Regions from separate parts of the Modestobacter sp. L9-4 genome, predicted to be linked through region 3. Evidence: predicted binding sites of a transcription regulator. Region 3 holds the regulator's gene; each other region holds the start of a gene.

Region 1 (4,344 bases), 1.4 Mb from region 3:
CCCAACATCTCACGACACGAGCTGACGACAACCATGCACCACCTGTGCACGACCCTTTAAAGGACCTCCCATCTCTGGGAGATTTCCGTGCATGTCAAGCCTAGGTAAGGTTCTTCGCGTTGCATCGAATTAAGCAACATGCTCCGCCGCTTGTGCGGGCCCCCGTCAATTCCTTTGAGTTTTAGCCTTGCGGCCGTACTCCCCAGGCGGGGCGCTTAATGCGTTAGCTGCGACACGGAACTCGTGGAATGAGCCCCACATCTAGCGCCCAACGTTTACGGCGTGGACTACCAGGGTATCTAATCCTGTTCGCTCCCCACGCTTTCGCTCCTCAGCGTCAGTTACTGCCCAGAGACCCGCCTTCGCCACCGGTGTTCCTCCTGATATCTGCGCATTTCACCGCTACACCAGGAATTCCAGTCTCCCCTGCAGTACTCTAGTTTGCCCGTATCGACTGCAGGCCCGAGGTTGAGCCTCGGGTTTTCACAGCCGACGTGACAGACCGCCTACGAGCTCTTTACGCCCAATAATTCCGGACAACGCTTGCACCCTACGTATTACCGCGGCTGCTGGCACGTAGTTGGCCGGTGCTTCTTCTGTAGGTACCGTCACTTGCGCTTCGTCCCTACTGAAAGAGGTTTACAACCCGAAGGCCGTCATCCCTCACGCGGCGTCGCTGCGTCAGGCTTTCGCCCATTGCGCAATATTCCCCACTGCTGCCTCCCGTAGGAGTCTGGGCCGTGTCTCAGTCCCAGTGTGGCCGGTCACCCTCTCAGGCCGGCTACCCGTCGTCGCCTTGGTGGGCCATTACCCCACCAACAAGCTGATAGGCCGCGGGCCCATCCTCAGCCGATGAATCTTTCCACCACCAGACCATGCGGTCAGCGGTCACATCCGGTATTAGCACCAATTTCTTGGAGTTATCCCAGAGCTGAGGGCAGGTTGCCCACGTGTTACTCACCCGTTCGCCGCTAGGGCACCACCCGAAGATGGGCCTCGCTCGACTTGCATGTGTTAAGCACGCCGCCAGCGTTCGTCCTGAGCCAGGATCAAACTCTCCGTAGATGATTTGATCGCAGCTGAGACCAAGAGTTGGCACTCTCGTTCAATCAACCAAAGGAACCCAATGACCCGATCACGAATGACCAGGCCAAGGGGGATTTGTTACTTGGCACTGACTTTCGGCACGCTGTTGAGTTCTCAAGGAGCGGACGCGCACGTTCCCCGACCAATTGCTCGGCCGTTCTTCGTGGCGGTAGTTCCACCTTACACCAAGTTCCGCAGCAGTCGAACCTCAGGGGTTCTGTCCGGCGGTTTCCCAGGCCCTGCGACCCGGTCCGTTCTCGCTTGGTGCATGGAGAACGATACACGCCTTCTGAGGGGGTCTGCACGGGGGGTCTGGAGGGGGGTCCAGCCACCCCGTCGAACGCCCCGTGAGCAGGGCTTTCACGGCTCAGGCGACCCCGCGTGGGCGGTACTGGACGCTGACGCGCGGTCCGACCGCCCTCGTCGTCTTCGGGATGCAGTGCTCCCACGTGCGCTGGCACGAGCCGCCCATGACCACGAGGTCGCCATGGCCGAGGGTGAAGCGCAGGCTCTCGCCGCCACCCACCGGACGGAGCATCAGCGGACGGGGCGAACCGAACGAGGCGATCGCGACCATCGTGTCCTCGGTGCGACTGCGACCGATCCGGTCGCCGTGCCAGGCCACGCTGTCCCGGCCGTCGCGGTACAGGCACATGCCGGCCGTCACGAAGTGCTCGCCGAGCTCGGGGCCGTAGTGGTCGTTCAGCGCGGACCGGGCATCGGTGAGCGCCGGGTGCGGCAGGGCCTCGCCTCCGCCGTACCAGCGCAGGAGCCGGGGCACGGTCACCTCGCGGTCGTACATCTGGCGCCGGTCCTCACGCCAGCCGATGTCGCCCAGCAGCACGTCGAGGACCTGGTCGGAGCCCTCCACCCAGCCGGGCAGGTGGTCGACCCAGGCCCCACGGCTCAGCTGGTGCCTGACCACCCGGCCGGCGAGCGGGGTGAGCGTGGCCTCCTCGGCCACGTCCCACATGGACGGCTGGTGCGCGAGCGACATGCCGGGAGGCTACTACCGGTTTCGCACAGGTGTTCGAAAACCTGTGGACAGTGGGAGGACCCCGTCCCCCCTCCGCCTCGCGAGCTCGGGGAGAGCGCCTGAGACGGGGCCGTTCAGGCGGACAGCGCGAGGACGAACGGCAGCACCGAGGCGGCGCCGGCCAGGCGGAGCTCGCGGCCGGCGACCGTCATCGTCCAGCGGGAGTCGGCGAGGTCGTCGACCAGCAGCACCGGGGCGTCACCGAGCTCGGCCAGGCGCGCCCGCAGCTCCGGGCCCACCACGATCCGCTGCCACACCCCGGCCAGCCGGAAGGCGCTGTTGCCGCCCGGTCCGCCGGTGGGGCCACCGGAGACGAGGTCCATGGTGCCCAGGTAGGGCAGCCGCCCGACCCGAGCCAGCCCCTCGGCCACGCCGGTGACCAGTGCGGGCCGCCGCCGGGAGGGGACGGCCACCACGGCACCGGGGCGCTGCGCCCAGTCCCAGGCGCCCAGCACCCGGGCACATGCCCTCAGCAGCTCCTCGTCCGGAGGCGCGTCGGAGGCCAGGCCCGGCTTCATCACCCGGTGAGCCACGTCGAACGCGGCGTCCGGGTCCTCCTCGATCGAGGGCGCCTCGAGGTCCTCGGCGAGGGAGGCCACACCGCCGACCCCGTCGTCGCCGAGCAGGGTGCGCAGCTTCTGGCCCCAGCCCAGGTCGGTGAGCCGGGCGACGGCGCGGCCGTTCGCCAGCTGCTCGCCGGCTGCGATCTTGCCCTTCACCTCGACCCCGAGCCGGTCGGCACCTGTCGGCCACTGCGCCCGGGGCGCCAGCTCCACCCCCGGACGGTCCAGCCGGGCCGAGGCGGCCTCGGAGGCGCCGGCCGGGACGTCGGTGGGGTACCAGGGGCCGGCGCACACGTCGCAGCGCCCACAGGGGGCCGCGGTCGGGTCGTCGAGGGCCTCCTGCAGGAAGGCCATCCGGCACTCGGCGGTGTCGACCGGCTTGGCGTAGTCGAGCATCGAGCGCTGCTCGGCCTCCCGGGTCGCGGTGACCCGGGCGTACCGGTCGGCGTCGTAGGTCCACGGGACGCCGGTGGAGCGCCACCCGCCCTGCACCCGCTCGACCGCCCCGTCGACGGCGAGCACCTTGAGCAGCAGCTCGAGCCGGGAGCGGCGGACGTCGGCGACGGTCTCCAGCCGGGCGACCGACCACGCCTTGCCGTCGGCCATCGCGGTGAGCACCGCCGTGGCGTGGTCCTGGCGGGGCATGGAGGAGGTGGCGAACCACTGCCAGATCGCGATGTCCTCCGGCCCGGGCAGCAGCAGGACGTCGGCGTGGTCGACGGCGCGGCCCGCGCGCCCGACCTGCTGGTAGTAGCTGACCGGCGACGACGGCGCCCCCAGGTGGACCACGAACCCGAGGTCGGGCTTGTCGAAGCCCATGCCGAGCGCGGAGGTGGCGACCAGGGCCTTGACCCGGTTCTCCCGCAGCGCCTCCTCGGCGTCCTTGCGGTCGGCGTCGTCGAGCCGGCCGGTGTAGGCCCGCACCTCGTGCCCGGCGTCCCGCAGCAGGGCCGCGGTCTCCTCCGCGGCGGCGACGGTGAGCGTGTAGACGATGCCGCTGCCCGGCAGGTCGCCGATGTGGGCGGACAGCCAGGCCAGCCGGGCCCGGTCGGAGTCCAGCCGGAGCACGCCCATGCGCAGCGAGTCCCGCGCCAGCGGGCCGCGGACGGTGGTGACCTCGACGCCCCCGGCGCCCAGCTGCTCGGCGACGTCGGCGACGACGCGCTCGTTGGCGGTGGCGGTGGTGGCCAGCACCGGGGTGCCGGCGGGCAGCTGGCCCAGCAGGTCGCGGATGCGCCGGTAGTCGGGGCGGAAGTCGTGGCCCCAGTCGGAGACGCAGTGCGCCTCGTCGACGACCAGCAGGCCGCACCGGTCGACCAAGGCCGGCAGCTGCTCGTCGCGGAAGCGGGGGTTGGTCAGCCGCTCCGGGGAGACCAGCAGGACGTCGACGTCGTCGGCGGCGAGCCGGGCGTTGATGTCGTCCCACTCGGTGACGTTGGAGCTGGATATCTCCACGGCCTTGATGCCCGCGCGGCTCGCAGCGGCCACCTGGTCGCGCATCAGCGCCAGCAGCGGGCTCACGAGCACCGTGGGGCCGGCGCCGCGGCGGCGCAGCAGCGCGGTGGAGACGAAGTAGACCGCCGACTTGCCCCACCCGGTGCGCTGCACGACCAGCGCACGCTGGTGCCGCTCGACGAGCGCGAGGACGGCGTCGTCCTG
Region 2 (4,344 bases), 1.2 Mb from region 3:
CGGTGCTTGACCAGCATGATGTCGGCCTCCCCGGCCCGCGGGGACTCCTTCTCGTACATGTCCTCGCGGTGGATCATCATCACCATGTCGGCGTCCTGCTCGATCGAGCCGGACTCACGGAGGTCGGACAGCATCGGCTTCTTGTCCTGACGCTGCTCGGACCCACGGTTCAGCTGGCTCATCGCGATCACCGGCAGCTCGAGCTCCTTGGCCAGCAGCTTGAGCGCACGGGAGAACTCCGAGACCTCCTGCTGGCGGCTCTCGACCTTCTTGCCCGAGGTCATCAGCTGGAGGTAGTCGATGACGATGAGCTTGAGGTCGTTGCGCTGCTTGAGGCGGCGCGCCTTGGCCCGGATCTCCATCATCGTCATGTTCGGTGAGTCGTCGATGTAGAGCGGGGCGTCGGCGATCTCGCCCATCCGGCGGGCCAGCTTCGACCAGTCCTCGTCGGACAGGGTGCCGGCGCGCATGTGGTGCAGCGGCACCTTCGCCTCGGCCGACAGCAGACGCATGGTGATCTCGTGCTTGCTCATCTCGAGCGAGAAGATCGCCGCGGGCATGTGGTGCTTCACCGTCGCCGACCGGGCGATGTCCAGGCCCAGGGTGCTCTTGCCGACACCGGGTCGGGCGGCGATGACGACCATCTGGCCGGCCTGCAGGCCGTTGGTGAGCTCGTCGAGGTCGCGGATCCCGGTGGGGACGCCGCGGGCGGTGCCACCGCGGCTGGCGATCGCGTCCAGCTCGTCCATGGTGGGCTGCAGGACGTCGGCCAGGCGCGAGTAGTCCTCGCTCATCCGCTTCTCGGTGACGTCGTAGATCTCCTGCTGGGCGCGGTCGACGATGTCGTCGACGTCGCCCTTGCCGCCGGCCGCGCCGTAGCCGAGCTGGACGACGCGGGTGCCGGCTTCGACCAGCCGGCGCAGCACGGCCTGCTCGGCGACGATCGCGGCGTAGTAGCCGGCGTTGGCCGCGGTGGGCGTGGAGGCGATGAGCGTGTGCAGGTAGACCGCGCCGCCCATCTTCGACAGCTGGTCGGTGCGGTTCAGCTCGGCGGCGACGGTGATGGCGTCGGCGGGCTCACCGCGGCCGTAGAGGTCCAGGACGACGTCGAAGACGATCTGGTGGGCCGGGCGGTAGAAGTCGGCGCCGTGCAGGACCTCCACCACGTCGGCGATGGCGTCCTTGCTCATCAGCATGCCGCCGAGCACCGACTGCTCGGCAGCGACGTCCTGAGGGGGCTGCCGGTCGTACTCCGGAGCCGCGGCCCGCGGCCTGCTGATGTCGTCGAGTACCGCCACGTGGTCCACCCTTCTCTGCCGCACCCGGGGGGCTGGACCCCACCGCGACGGCGCAACCTGCTCGAACAGCTGTTCGACACACAGCTACCACCCGGCTCTGACAGTCCTCGGGCCGGGTGGGAGCTGGGGACGACGCTAGGAACCCGGCAGCGGTACGTCCACCACCGCTGTGCACGCCTCTCTGCACAACTTGTGGACAAGTCGGTGGATTGCGGTGGTCACCGTGTGGAGACGGCGGGGGAGCGGGCCCGTCGTGTCCCGTCAACCCGCCCGTCACCTGCACTCGGTCCGTGCGCAGGCTGTGGACGGAAGAAATCTCCCCGATCCGGCGGGTGTCGTCCGTCACCGGCGTGTCGGGCCGTTCCCGCTGGTCACACGCGTACCGCACGACGCCGACCAGGGCGCGCGCGGGGGTCGGTGACCGCTGCGCGGACGTGCGCGACCGCCCCGGCGTCCACCTGCCGTCCACCCGGCGCCCCCGGACGCCGTGTCGACACGGGGGCGCGGTGACCCGGCCCGGGAACGCCACGAGGGGCGCCGGACCGGGGTCCGACGCCCCTCGGGCGGTGGTGCTGTGGAGAACTCAGCCCGCGACGACGTCCAGGGTGACCGGGACGCTGACCTCCGGGTGGACCCGCACCGTGACGGTGTGGGTGCCGACGCTCTTGATGCTGCTGGGCAGCTCGATGCGACGGCGGTCCAGCTCGGGGCCACCAGCGGCGGTGACCGCAGCGGCCACGTCGGCGGTGGTGATGCGGCCGAAGAGACGGCCACCGTCACCGGAGCGGGCGGGCAGGGTCACGGTCAGCCCGGAGAGGCGGGCGGCGACGGCCTGGGCCTCCTCGAGCGTGCGCACGTCACGCGCGTCACGCGCACGACGCAGACCAGCGATCTGCTTCTCGGCCCCGCGGGTGGCGATCATGGCCAGCCCACGCGGCAGGAGGTAGTTGCGGCCGTAGCCGCCCTTGACCTCGACGGTGTCGCCGGAGGAACCGAGACCGGTCACCTCGGCGGTCAGGATCAGCTTCATGGTGCTCATGGTCAGCGCGCCGTGGAGGTGTAGGGCAGCAGTGCCATCTCGCGGCTGTTCTTCACGGCCACGGCGACGTCACGCTGGTGCTGGCTGCAGTTGCCGCTGACGCGGCGGGCACGGATCTTGCCGCGGTCGGAGATGAACTTCCGCAGCAGGGTCGTGTCCTTGTAGTCGATGTAGGTCGCCTTGTCCTTGCAGAACTGGCAGACCTTCTTCTTGATCTTGCGGGGGGAGGCTTCGGCACTTGGGGTTCTCCAGGGAGAGTCGTTCAGAGATGTTGTGGGTCAGGCCCCGTCGCAGGGTCCCGGTCCGCGCGGAGCGTGGACCGGGGGGCGACGGGGTCCTTCATCAGAAGGGCGGTTCGTCGGACGAGGCCGGCGGAGTCGACCAGGGGTCGCTCGCACCGCCGCCGGAGAAGCCGCCACCGCCGCCGCCACCGCCACCGTTGCCGCCGCCGAAACCACCACCGCCGCCGCCACCCTCGCTGCGGGCAGCGCGGGTGACCTTGGCCGTGGCGTAGCGGAGCGAGGGGCCGATCTCGTCGACCTCGAGCTCGATGACGGTGCGCTTCTCGCCCTCCTTCGTGTCGAAGGAGCGCTGCTTGAGGCGCCCCGACACGATGACCCGCGAGCCGCGGGTGAGGGACTCGGCGACGTTCTCGGCCGCCTGGCGCCAGACGTTGCACCTCAGGAACAGCGCCTCGCCGTCCTTCCACTCCTGCGACTGACGGTCGAAGGTGCGGGGGTCGAGGCGACGGTGAAGTTGGCGACGGCGGCGCCGGACGGGGTGAACCGCAGCTCCGGGTCGGCCGTCAGGTTCCCGATGACGGTGATGACGGTCTCGCCGGCCATGGTCAGTGGACCTCGGGCCGCATCAGCTTGGTGCGCAGGATGGACTCGTTGAGGTTCAGCTGACGGTCCAGCTCGGCGACAGCGGCAGGCTCGGCCTGGATGTCGACGATGGCGTAGATGCCCTCGGCGTTCTTCTTGATCTCGTAGGCCAGCCGACGGCGGCCCCAGATCTCGGTCTTGACGGTGCCACCGGAGTTGGTGACGACGGTCAGGAAACGGTCCAGGCTGGGAGCGATGGTGCGCTCCTCGAGCTCGGGGTCGAGGATGATCATCAGTTCGTAGTGACGCACGGAGAACCCCACCTCCTCTGGTCTCAGCGGCCGCAGGGGATCTGCAGCAGGAGGGTCGTACACGCGTCGCCCACCCCGTCCTGACCCACGGGAGCGGGCAGCAGACGGGACGAGCACTGCACAGGCTACCAGCGCGCCGGTCCGCGCCCCGCCGCGCTGTGGACGCAGCGCCTCACCGGTCAGCCCAGCGTCCGCGCAGGGTGCGCACCAGCGCCCAGCCGACGGTCGTCAGCGCGACCAGGGCGAGCACCGCCGGGAGGCTGAGCTCCGGCGGCGGCACCGTCGCCGCGTCGACGGCCCCCGGCGGCGTCGCGTCGTCCGCGGTCGTCTCCCCGGGGCCGACCGGAGGACCCCCGGCGTGCTGACCGCTGGACCCGGCCAGGTCGTCGCTGGCCGGGTCGAGGACGGCCGGCGGGAGGACCGGCCGGACGGCGGACGGCGTCGCCGCGGGGCTCGCACCGGTCACGGGGGTGGGTCCCTCCTCGGGCGCCGGGGCGCCCGGGTCTGCGACCGCCGGGGCGGGGGCCGCTGGCCCCGTGGGCGCCGGCACCGGTCCGTCCGCCTGGACAGGTGAGGGGTCGCCCACCGGCACGCGGACGTCGGCTGGCGGTGCCGTGTCCGCCGGCGCGGCCGTCGGGAGGGTCACCGGGGGCGCGGCCACCGATGGCGCGGGGGCGGGCGGGACGGGAGCGGGCTGTGCCGGAGGGGGCGCAGCCGGGAGGGGCGGGGTGGTGGTCCGCACCACCAGTGGCGCGCGCACCGGCAGGGCCGGCAGCCCGGCGTCCAGGGCCGCAGGGCCCACGGTGTCCAGCCGGTAGGCGTAGGTGATCGTGCAGACGCCGCAGTCGGCGGTGAACTGCTCGGTGACTCCC
Region 3 (4,344 bases):
TCTCGACCGCGCGCATGAACTCGTCGTTGACGCGGACGGAGTTGTTGGCGTTCTGGTACTGGACGCTGGTGATGTCCTTGCCGCCGAGGTCCATGTCGTACCCGGCGTCCCGCAGCGCGCGGATCTTGTCCTCCTCGCGCGCCTTGGTCTCGATGAACTCCTCGATGTCGGGGTGGTCGATGTCGAGGACGACCATCTTCGCCGCGCGGCGGGTGGCGCCACCGGACTTGATGGTGCCGGCGGAGGCGTCGGCGCCGCGCATGAAGGAGACCGGGCCCGACGCGGTGCCACCGGAGGACAGCAGCTCCTTGGAGGAGCGGATGCGGGAGAGGTTCAGGCCGGCACCGGAGCCGCCCTTGAAGATCAGGCCCTCCTCGCGGTACCAGTTGAGGATCGAGTCCATCGTGTCGTCGACGGCCAGGATGAAGCAGGCGCTGACCTGCTGCGGCGAGGCGGTGCCGACGTTGAACCAGACCGGGGAGTTGAAGCTGAACACCTGGTGCATGAGCATCCAGGTCAGCTCGTGCTCGAAGACCTCGGCGTCCTCGTCGGTGGCGAAGTACCCGTGCTCGCGGCCGGCCGCACCGTAGGTCAGCACGACCCGGTCGATGAGCTGGCGCAGGCTGGTCTCGCGCTGCGGGCTGCCGACGGCGCCACGGAAGTACTTCGTGGTGACGATGTTGGTGGCGTTGATGCTCCACTCGGAGGGGAACTCGACCCCGCGCTGCTCGAAGTTGATCGAGCCGTCCCGCCAGTTGGTCATGACGACGTCGCGGCGCTCCCACACGACCTCGTCGTAGGGGTGCACCCCAGCGGTGGTGAAGACCCGCTTGACCTTCAGGCCCTTCCCCCGGGTGGGGGTCTTGCCCGCGGTGCGGCGGTTCCGGCTGGGAGAGAGGCGGTCGGCTGTCTCGGTCAAAGCGTGCTCCCCTGGTGAGGCGTGCTGAACTGGATGGCTGCAGGTCCGGCGGTTGCCGGGAGCCGGTGGTGTGGGTGTCCCGCGGGGCGGGAGCGCCGCGACCGGGTGGTCGGGCAGGTCGGGCAGCTGGTCGGGCGGGTCAGCCGGTCGGCGCCCCGGCGGCTGCGCCGTCGGGGCCGGCGGGCGGGCCGTTGTCGGCGACGTCGGGCCGGAGCCGCTTGAGCTCGGCGATCTCCTTCTCGAAGTCCGCGGCCGAGGAGAAGGACCGGTAGACGCTGGCGAACCGGAGGTAGGCGACCTCGTCGAGGTAGCGGAGCGGGCCGAGGATGGCGAGGCCGACCTCGTTGCTGGGCACCTCGGCGGAACCGGTGGCCCGCACGGCGTCCTCGACCTTGGCGGCCAGGACGGCCAGCTGGCCCTCGTCGACCGGGCGCCCCTGGCAGGCCCGGCGCACACCGGCGATGACCTTGTTGCGGTCGAAGGGCTCGCTGACGCCGCTGCGCTTGACGACGGCGAGCACCGGCTCCTCCACCGTGGTGAAGCGCCGCCCGCACACCGGGCAGGACCGGCGGCGGCGCGTGCTGGCGCCCTCGTCGGTCTCCCGCGAGTCGACGACCCGGCTGTCGGGGCTGTGGCAGAAGGGGCAGCGCACCGGGGCACCTCCTCGATCGGCGGGCCGCCGGAGCGACCGTGGTGACGCGCCCTGTGGACCGGCCGGGGGACATCCGGTGGATGTCCTGGGGCTGACCTGGGGACGCGCCTGTGGAGAGGAACTACATCTCTGTCACACAAGATGTTGGGGTGAGGTTAGCCCCGCACCACTACAGGTACAACCCCTGGGCCCCGGCGCGTCTTCCTGAGACGCACCCGCCCCGCCCGTACCAGGCACTTTCCCCGGACACGCCGGGCGCAGCGCCGGTCAGGGCAGCTGGAGCTCGGCGCCGGGCAGGAGGTCGACGCTGTCGAGGCCGTTGAGGGCGACGATCGCGTCGATCACCGCGCGCGGGTCCTCCTCGGGCGCGACGGCGCGGGCGATGGACCACAGGGAGTCCCCCGACCGGACGACGAACGTGTCGGAACCGGCCAGCTGCAGGCCGCTCTCCCGGTTCATCTCGACGTGCACGACCGTGGCCGCGGCGAGGGACAGCCCGATCGCGATCGACAGCCCGGCGACCACCCGCTGACCGCGCGCGGTGAGCCGCAGCGGCGGCGGCGGCCGGCGGACCCCCGACCGCTCCCGTCCCGCCGCGGGGCGGGGCTCGGTGGCGCAACCGCCACGGACGGCCCGCCCGGCCGGGAGCCCGTCGAGCCGCGCCGGGCGGGCCCCCGGGCGGGCCGCGTCGCGCCGGGCGGTGGCGGGCGCGGCCGGCTGCGGCCCACGGCCGGTCGCCGCCGGGACACGGGCGGCGACCCGGCGGGCTGCGGCCACGGGCCGCCACGGCGACGGCGGCGTGGGCGCCGGTACGGGTGCCCCGGGGGCGGAGGACACGGAGGCGGCGGACACGGGGACGGGGGCGTCGAGCTGCTGCGGGCTGACCATCGGGGTGCTCCTGGAGGTCTGGCGGTGGGACGTCGTCGGGCGTCCGGCGCGAGCGGGCGGTCCCCCCGAGGCCGGCCACCGGGAGGTGGTCGCCTCGAACGCCTGTTCGAATCGAACGTCTGTGCGATGTCTACCGCATCCCTCCGACAAGTCCCACCCCTGACGCGCGACATCTTCGAACAGGTGTTTGAACAACACCGGTGTAACCCGCTACCGTGACACCGAGATCGCTGACCGGACAGCTCTCCCGGCCCCAGGCGCCGGGTGGGCCACTGGGTACCGCTGCCCCGGCAGCCGGACGAGGAGGACACATGGCGGCCGACGGCCCCACGGCAGGCGGCACGAGCCCCTCGCGACGCACCCGCGCGACGGCCCAGGCCGCCGACGCCACCACCGGGACCGGGGCGGTGGCCGCGGTCCGCGAGTTCCCCGACCGCGGGGAGGCCGGCGACGGCCTGACCCAGCGTCAGCGCCGGGTGCTCGAGGTCATCCGCGACTCCATCGACCGCCGCGGCTACCCGCCCTCGGTCCGCGAGATCGGCGAAGCCGTCGGGCTGTCCTCGGCCTCCTCGGTGGCCCACCAGCTCTCGGTGCTGCAGCGGAAGGGCTGGCTGCGCCGCGACCCGAACCGGCCGCGCGCCCTGGACGTGCGGATGCCCGGTGAGACCACCGTCATGGCCGAGTCGCCCGCCGAGACGCAGGCCACCGCTGCTGCTGCCGACGAGACGAGCAACCCGCGGCCCACGTACGTCCCGCTCGTCGGGCGGATCGCCGCCGGTGGCCCGGTGCTGGCCGAGCAGGCGGTGGAGGACGTGTTCCCGCTGCCCCGCGAGCTGGTCGGCGAGGGCACGCTCTTCATGCTCAAGGTCGCCGGTGACTCGATGGTCGAGGCGGCCATCTGCGACGGCGACTGGGTCGTCGTCCGTCAGCAGCCCACCGCGGAGAACGGCGAGATCGTCGCCGCGATGATCGACGGCGAGGCGACGGTGAAGACCTACAAGCGCCGCGACGGCCACGTCTGGCTGATGCCGCACAACCCGGCGTACGAGCCCATCCCCGGCGACGACGCGACGGTGCTCGGCCGCGTCGTCACCGTGCTGCGCCGGGTCTGACCAGTCGGCCCACCGCTGCCCCTCGGGCAGCGGTGGGCCACAGCGGCACCACCAGGGCCCCCTCGCAGGCGAGGGGGCCTTCGTCAGGCCTGGCGACGGCGGAACCGGCCGCCGATCCAGATGAGCCCCGTCGCCACGCCGGCGGCGATCAGCCCGGCCGTGACCGGACCGACCGGACGGGACGGGTCGGCGGCCTCGGCTGGCGCCGCGGCGGCAGCACCGTCGTCCCCGGCTGCGGGCGGCGCGGGCGCGAGGTCGCCGGCGACCGGCACCAGGGTCACCGCCGCCGGCAGGCTCTCGCTGCTGACCAGGAGGCTCCGCTCGTCACCGGCGAACGCGATCGCCTCGCCCTGCGGGGAGTCCGGCAGCGGCACCCGCACCGGCGACCCGCTGAGCGCCCCGGTGACGTCCGAACCGGTCAGCGGCCACACGTAGGCGTCGGTGTAGGTGCGCAGGGCGATGCGCTGCCCGTCGGCGGAGACCGCTCCCCCGGTGACCAGCAGCTGGCCCGCCCGTCCGACCGGCCCCCCGGGCGTGCCGGTGAGGGTGAAGCCCATGCCGAGCACCCGGGTCATCGGCACCGTCGCACCGTCGGCCAGGGGGGCGTCGGGCCGGTAGACCGAGCTGGCGCCGAGCACCTCCTTGGTCACCAGGTACGGCGTCCCGTCCGGGGCCAGCAGGAGGGCCTCGGCGTCGTGCGCACCGTCGGGGTAGGTCAGCCGGGTCAGCGTGCTGCTGCCGTCGGTGCGCAGCCCGATGAGCGCGACGGTCTC

The links. Region 3 encodes LexA, which represses DNA repair genes until DNA is damaged. Its sites were predicted from a motif close to TCGAACANNTGTTCGA; they were not measured.
Region 1: a site for LexA is predicted at 2,105-2,120, ahead of KUM42_RS11230 (alpha-ketoglutarate-dependent dioxygenase AlkB). Genes of this name have one in related genera too.
Region 2: a site for LexA is predicted at 1,360-1,375, ahead of dnaB (replicative DNA helicase). Genes of this name have one in related genera too.

Annotation. Positions count from the first base shown of each region.
Region 1 is NZ_CP077800.1:2,380,277-2,384,620, reverse strand. Features, by position in the region: rRNA gene KUM42_RS11235 (16S ribosomal RNA) at 1-1,065, opposite strand, end outside; gene KUM42_RS11230 (alpha-ketoglutarate-dependent dioxygenase AlkB) at 1,454-2,083, opposite strand; gene KUM42_RS11225 (ATP-dependent DNA helicase RecQ) at 2,197-4,344, opposite strand, start outside.
Region 2 is NZ_CP077800.1:2,191,805-2,196,148, forward strand. Features, by position in the region: gene dnaB (replicative DNA helicase) at 1-1,298, opposite strand, end outside; gene rplI (50S ribosomal protein L9) at 1,882-2,328, opposite strand; gene rpsR (30S ribosomal protein S18) at 2,340-2,603, opposite strand; partial or broken gene KUM42_RS10355 (single-stranded DNA-binding protein) at 2,680-3,182, opposite strand; gene rpsF (30S ribosomal protein S6) at 3,185-3,472, opposite strand; gene KUM42_RS10365 (hypothetical protein) at 3,645-4,344, opposite strand, start outside.
Region 3 is NZ_CP077800.1:968,252-972,595, forward strand. Features, by position in the region: gene KUM42_RS04475 (vitamin B12-dependent ribonucleotide reductase) at 1-919, opposite strand, end outside; gene nrdR (transcriptional regulator NrdR) at 1,059-1,571, opposite strand; gene KUM42_RS04485 (LysM peptidoglycan-binding domain-containing protein) at 1,839-2,459, opposite strand; gene lexA (transcriptional repressor LexA) at 2,771-3,571, shown strand; gene KUM42_RS04495 (hypothetical protein) at 3,655-4,344, opposite strand, start outside.